Idiomarina loihiensis L2TR: one gene and its partner. The protein of the gene in region 2 interacts with the protein of the main gene of each other region in a pairwise test. Links are inferred from orthologs where the notes say so. Each region holds a gene or a part of one and is shown on either strand. Other genes may lie near its edges.

The links. Proteins that work in one complex are often made in the same cells at the same time.
Region 1: the proteins of rplL (region 2) and dnaE interact in binary tests that used the Escherichia coli proteins (3 or more experiments, as listed by UniProt). The link is inferred for Idiomarina loihiensis L2TR from one-to-one orthologs.

The regions. Positions count from the first base shown.
Region 1 is NC_006512.1:1,812,467-1,816,535, forward strand. It holds dnaE (DNA polymerase III subunit alpha), read right to left. Parts: upstream 3,678-4,069; coding sequence 201-3,677; downstream 1-200. Other genes in the region: accA (acetyl-CoA carboxylase carboxyl transferase subunit alpha), read right to left, coding at 1-185; IL_RS08635 (NAD(P)/FAD-dependent oxidoreductase), read right to left, coding at 3,756-4,069. UniProt on the Escherichia coli protein: DNA polymerase III is a complex, multichain enzyme responsible for most of the replicative synthesis in bacteria. This DNA polymerase also exhibits 3' to 5' exonuclease activity. The alpha chain is the DNA polymerase catalytic subunit.
Region 2 is NC_006512.1:351,934-354,746, reverse strand. It holds rplL (50S ribosomal protein L7/L12), read right to left. Parts: upstream 1,688-2,813; coding sequence 1,313-1,687; downstream 1-1,312. Other genes in the region: rplA (50S ribosomal protein L1), read right to left, coding at 2,528-2,813; rplJ (50S ribosomal protein L10), read right to left, coding at 1,742-2,260; rpoB (DNA-directed RNA polymerase subunit beta), read right to left, coding at 1-1,095. UniProt on the Escherichia coli protein: The binding site for several of the GTPase factors involved in protein synthesis (IF-2, EF-Tu, EF-G and RF3). Is thus essential for accurate translation.

The sequences.
Region 1 (4,069 bases), 1.5 Mb from region 2 along the record:
ACCTGCCACGCACCTAAATCAGAAAAGATTTTCTCTGTCAGTTCCTGACTCTTGGTGGTCAGTCGCTGCACTTCCTCTTCTAAGTTAAGATCCAGTTGCCCGCGGTTGCCAACAGACTTCAGTTCTTCGATTTGCGCTTCAAGTTCCGCAATAGGTTGTTCAAAATCCAGAAAATTAAGGCTCATTCGCTGTCATTTCCTTTAAAATTCAAGTGAAACTTGCTGAGTTCCCAGCAAATTCTGTAATTCGTATATTAATTCATCAGACGGATTCACATACCATTGTGCGCCAACATTTAACGTGGCTTCAACGCGTTCCGACTGATACCGCATTTTTATCGGACAAGTCCCTTCAGCAAAGGGCTGTAATAGCTTTTCCAGTTTTCCGGCAAGACCTTTAGCAAGCTGCTCATCCGTTACTGTAATTGCTAAATGCCGGAGATAAGTTTCCCGAGCCTGCTCAATTGCCATCACTTCTCTGGCAGTCATTGTATTGCTATTACTGAAGTTATCAAATCTGACCTCACCTTTTATCCACAAAATTCGGTCTTTTTCGAGCAATTCCTGATAACTTTCGTATTCGTTACTAAATAAGCGTACATCCATGCGCGCTGTTTTGTCATCTAAAGTCACTATAGCAAAACGCTGACCTCTTTTATTGGTCAGTACTCTCACATCAATCACCAGCCCGGCAATAGCAATACTCTCATCTTTACGGGTAGGAGTAACATTGGACAATGTACTATTAATGTAATGTTTGAGCTCTGCACGAAAACGGTTAATGGGGTGACCAGTCAAATAAAGACCGAGGGTATCGCGCTCTCCTTCCAACCAGACCGCTTCCGACCATTTACGTACGCTGACAAACTCCTGTTCAACCGCTTCAGGTTCGGTGGTAAGTACCCCAAACATATCCGACTGACCAATTTTTTCCGCATTCAAATGCTGTTCGGCCTGACGAATGGCTTTTTCCAGCGTCGCCATTAATGAAGCACGGTGAGGTCCTAAGTTGTCCATTGCGCCAGCACGAATTAAGCGCTGCAGAATGCGCTTATTCATTCGCTTCAGATCAACCCGGCAACAGAAGTCGAATAAATCCCGGAACGGCCCGCCTTCTTGCCGGGCTTTAATAATAGACTCAATTGGCGCTTCACCCACACCTTTTATTGCGCCTATACCGTACACCACTCGTTGCTGTTCATCGACGGTAAACTTATATTCGCCTTTGTTTACGTCCGGAGGCAGCAAGTCCAGTCCCATGCGTTCACATTCGTCCGCCAAAGTGACAATTTTGTCGGTATTATCCATATCGGCGGACATCACCGCAGCCATAAACTCTGCCGGGAAGTGGGTTTTCATCCATAAAGTCTGGTATGAAACTAAAGCGTAGGCAGCCGAGTGCGACTTGTTAAAGCCATAACCGGCAAATTTCTCTACCAAGTCGAAGATTTTCGTCGCCAGTTCAGGGTCAATATTATTTTGCGCCGCACCCTTAGCAAAAATTTCTCGTTGCTTAGCCATTTCCTCGGGCTTTTTCTTACCCATTGCACGGCGTAACAAATCTGCGCCACCCAAAGTGTAGCCAGCCAGAACCTGGGCAATTTGCATGACCTGTTCCTGGTAGAGGATGACACCGTAAGTCGGCTCTAGTATGGGCTGCAAACTCTCATGCTGATACTCAGCATCGGGGTACGAAATTTCTTCCCTGCCGTGCTTCCGGTCAATAAAGTTATCAACCATGCCAGACTGCAGTGGCCCCGGCCGGAATAGCGCCACCAGGGCGATAATGTCTTCGAAAGAGTCTGGCAAAAGCTTTTTAATAAGCTCTTTCATGCCACGCGACTCTAACTGAAACACCGCCGTTGTTTCGGCTTTTTTCAACAGTTTAAAACACGCCGGATCAGTTAAATCAATCGACGTAATATCAATAGGATCTTTACCGCTCTTAGCATGCCGGCGGTTCACCATATCAACCGCCCACTGAATAATGGTCAGCGTTCTCAAACCCAAAAAGTCGAACTTAACCAGACCTGCCGACTCAACATCGTCTTTATCAAACTGAGTGACCGGGTTGTTACCTTCATCATCGCAATACAGTGGCGAGAAGTCGGTTATTTTGGTTGGAGAAATAACCACGCCACCAGCGTGTTTACCAGCATTACGAGTCACGCCTTCAAGAATACGAGCCATATCAATAATGGCCTTAACTTCTTCATCCTGGTCGTACGCGGCGCCAAGCTGGGGCTCAATTTCAAAGGCTTTGGCCAGAGTCATGCCCGGATCGCCCGGTATTAACTTGGAAATTCGGTCGACAAAACCATAGGGATGAGCCAGTACCCGTCCGACATCGCGTATCGCAGCCTTAGCCGCCATAGTACCGAAGGTAATAATTTGCGAAACCGCTTCACGACCATACAGGTCAGCAACGTGATCGATAACTTCATCCCGACGATCCATACAGAAGTCGACATCGAAATCTGGCATAGAAACCCGTTCAGGGTTAAGGAATCGCTCAAAAAGTAAGTCAAATTCAAGCGGATCCAAATCTGTTATTTTAAGTGCATAAGCCACCAGAGAGCCTGCACCTGAACCGCGCCCCGGGCCTACGGGTATGCCGTTATCTTTACTCCACTGAATGAACTCCATAACGATAAGGAAATACCCGGGGAAGCCCATATCGTTTATAACACCAAGCTCGCGCTTAAGTCGTTCGTCGTATTCTGGTCGTTTCTGCTCTCGCTCTTCCGCGTCAGGAAACAAAAACTCTAAACGTTCTTCCAGCCCTTCTTCCGAAACCTTAATTAAGAACTCTTCAGTCGTCAGGTCGCCAGTGGGAAACTTAGGCAGGAAGTATTCGCCCAAACGCACAGTGACATTACAGCGCTTGGCTATTTCAACAGTATTTTCTATTGCTTCAGGAATGTCAGAAAACAACTCACTCATTTCTTCGCTGGAGCGCAAATATTGTTGTGGTGAATATTTTTTCGGCCGACGTTTATCTTCCAACTGGTACCCGTCGTGAATAGCCACACGAATTTCGTGAGCATCAAAGTCTTCTTCTTTCAGGAAAACCACTTCATTAGTAGCGACAACGGGTAGGCCTGTTTCCCCGGCTAAAGCCACCGCTTTATGTAAATAGTTTTCTTCCTGAGGCCGGCCGGTGCGCACAAGCTCAAGATAATAGCGGTCAGGAAAATATTGCTGGTAGAAATCGAGGGCAGCATCCAGCTGGCTGTCATGGCCTTTAATTAGAGCCTGTCCTACATCACCCTGACGGCTTCCGGACAACAAAATAATGCCCTCGTTATGCTCCTTCAGCCAGTCTTTATCGATAACCGGCTTGCCTTTAATATTACCGCGCAAATAAGCTTTTGAAATAAGCTGAGTTATCTGCTGATAACCTTCATTATCCATTGCCAGTGCGGTCAGGCGGAAAATTTCAGATTCAGGATAGTCAGCCTGCACCCAGAAATCGCACCCTATTAAAGGCTTTAAGCCCAATTGGTGCGCTTTTCCATAGTAGCGAACCAGACCACAAAAGTTCATTTGGTCGGTAATGGCTAAAGCAGGCATACCCGCTTCAGCAACAGCCTCACAAATTGGACCAACTTTCGCCAGCCCATCTATCATGGAAAAGTCGCTATGAACTCTTAAGTGAACAAAATTTGGTGCAGTCATTTTACGGATACAGTCTGGCTTTTTTCATTATCATTTTAGGGTCGTTATTGTGCCTTAAGCAGCCTCTGAAGTATATCGTCAGTGTAACTTCAGTCGCGGTTTTACAACATGGTTAAGTTTGTCCACCATTAACAACAAAAACATCTTCCACCAGCCGTGTAAGGCTCTCTGGTGCATACGATATAAACTGGCGTACGCCCAACGCGCTAAAGTGCCTTCAAGCGACATTGACAGACTTTTACTTTGCATTAAATTACCCACCGCCGAAAAACGACTCAGTGAGACGAGTGAACCCCGGTCTTTATATTTGAAGGCTTTTGCCGGTTTGTTGCGGTACTCACGTACAATATTCTGATACAAACATTCAGCCATCTGATGTGCGGACTGGGCCC
Region 2 (2,813 bases):
AACCAAAGCTTCTAAGCGGTTGTTGCTTGAATCAACGCGTAAGGTTTCGCTCATGTATGGACCGTGATCCAAATCGTTAACGAACAGCGTTTCAATTTTCTTAATACCCGCTTCGCTAAGCTCGGCGATAAGCTCAAGTGTCAGCACGTCATTCGCGTGACCGACCACTTCGCCAGTTTTCTTATTCGCGTAGTCTTTCGCTAATACTTTTCCGACCATGTATTCTGCCGGCACTTCCATCTCTTTAATGTCCAGTTGCTCCAACTGGCGGATGTGACGTGCGGTAATACGACGGCCTTTTTCGACCAGTACTTCGCCTTCAGCACCTTTGATGTCGAACTTGGCGGTCTCGCCACGCAGACGCTCAGGCACCAACTGCATTTTCACCTTAGTTTTAAGGATTTCAAAGTACGTTGTGTCGAAGAACATATCGAGAATTTCTTCAGTGCTGTATTCCAGAGCACGAAGAATAATTGACGCCGGTAATTTACGACGACGGTCGATACGTACAAAAACGTTGTCTTTAGGATCAAATTCAAAATCCAACCAAGAGCCACGGTAAGGAATAACACGCGCGTTATACAGGACTTTACCTGACGAGTGTGATTTACCTTTGTCGTGATCAAAGAACACACCAGGTGAACGGTGGAGCTGAGAAACGATAACTCGCTCTGTGCCATTGATAACGAAGGTTCCGTTTTCTGTCATTAACGGAATTTCGCCCATGTACACTTCTTGTTCTTTAATGTCTTTAACTGTACCGGCAGCTGCTTCTTTATCAAACAGCACCAGACGCAGTTTCACACGCAATGGTGCTGAGTAGGTAATGCCCCGGATCTGACATTCTTCAACGTCAAACGCCGGCTCACCCATGTGATAACTGACGTACTGTAGTTCCGCAGTACCAGAATAACTGGCAATAGGAAAGACCGAACGAAAAGCCGCTTCCAGACCATTATTGGCTTCTGGATCGACTTCAATAAATTTCTTAAATGAATCAAGCTGCATAGACAGCAAATAAGGAACTTCTAAGACCTGAGGTCGTTTACCGAAATCCTTACGAATACGTTTTTTTTCAGAGTAGGAGTACGCCATGGGGTTCCTCAGCTAGCTGATTGATGACCCTAACCAACGAGTGGTTCGATGGTTAAAAACAGATTAATCTTTTATCTGTCGATCCCGTTGTTATTTTTTTCGCTTATCTGTATCCAACCTCGGGCAAAATGATACAAGCGATACAGCGCAAAAGGGCTGGTGGTTAATTAACCACCAGCCCGAGGCCTAAAAGGCCATATGTCGTACAAAAGTTAAATTACTTAACTTCAACTTCCGCACCAGCTTCTTCAAGCTGCTTTTTCAGCTCTTCAGCTTCGTCTTTGCTTACACCTTCTTTAACTGCTACTGGTGCAGACTCAACCATAGCTTTAGCTTCTTTCAAGCCAAGGCCAGTTGCGCCGCGAACAGCTTTGATAGCGGAAACTTTGTTTGCGCCAGCTGCTTTCAGTACTACGTCAAATTCAGTTTTTTCTTCAGCTGCTGCTTCGCCGCCTGCTGCTGGAGCAGCTACTGCTACTGCTGCAGATGCGTCAACGCCGAATTTTTCTTCAGCTGCTTCGATCAGTTCAACCAGTTCCATTACTGGCATTTCAGCGATCGCGTTTAAGATGTCGTCTTTAGTCAGAGCCATTACTCTAAACTCCTGGGTTTATAATTACAAAAAAATGGTTAAAAAACCAACGTATTATTTAGCGTCTTTAATTGCTGCCAACGTTCTAACGAACTTGCTAGGTACTTCGTTAACTGTTTTAACGAATTTGCTAACCGGTTCTTTGAAGGTGGCGAGCAATTTAGCCAATGCTTCGTCACGAGTCGGAAGTGAAGCAACTGCGTCCAATTTTTCTGGACCCATGATGCCATTACCGATTGACAGAGCTGTCACTTGCAAGTTCTTGTTTTCTTTTGAGAAGTCTTTGAACAAACGAGCTGAAGCGCCCGGTGCGTCCATAGAAAACCCATAAACAAGAGGTCCTTTAAGTGCATCGCCCATGTCGTCAAACTGTGTGCCTTCAAAAGCGCGTTTTGCCAGTGTATTTCGTACAACTTTAACGAAAATACCCTGCTCGCGAGCTTTCTTACGCAGCGCAGTCATATCGGCTACTTCGATGCCTCGATATTCAGCAACGGTGACGGCTAGCGCATTTGAAGCAACGTCGTTAACTTCCTTAACGATGGCTTTCTTTCCGGCTAAACCAATTGCCACTGATATCACCTCGTTTTCAATTTGGGACCGAAGTCCCTCGTTACAATTAGGTGGGATAAAACCCACCGCGTTGTCACGGTGATTCTCTACCCAGAGAGCCTGAGTCGGATATCACCATCTGCGTAGGAAATTAAGTGCCACTACTCGATATTCTGAGATTCTCGCGGTACACCTACGGTCTTGGACGGGAGCCTTGTTTTGTTGCGCCTTAGCAACGCCACGGCAGCTCCAACCCATAAACCATTACACTAACCTGACTGAAGCGAATTAAACCGCTGCTACAGTTGCCTGGTCAATGCTCACACCAGCACCCATTGTTGTGGACAGGCTAATGCGTTTTACAAAAACACCTTTAGCTGAAGAAGGCTTAGCTTTCTTAAGAGCTGCCAGCAGAGCTTCAAGGTTTTCTTTCAATTTGTCGTTATCGAAGTCAACACGGCCGATTGTTGCATGAACAATACCGTTTTTATCGTTGCGATAGCGAACCTGACCCGCTTTAGCGTTTTTAACTGCAGTTGCTACGTCTGGAGTTACAGTACCAGTTTTCGGGTTA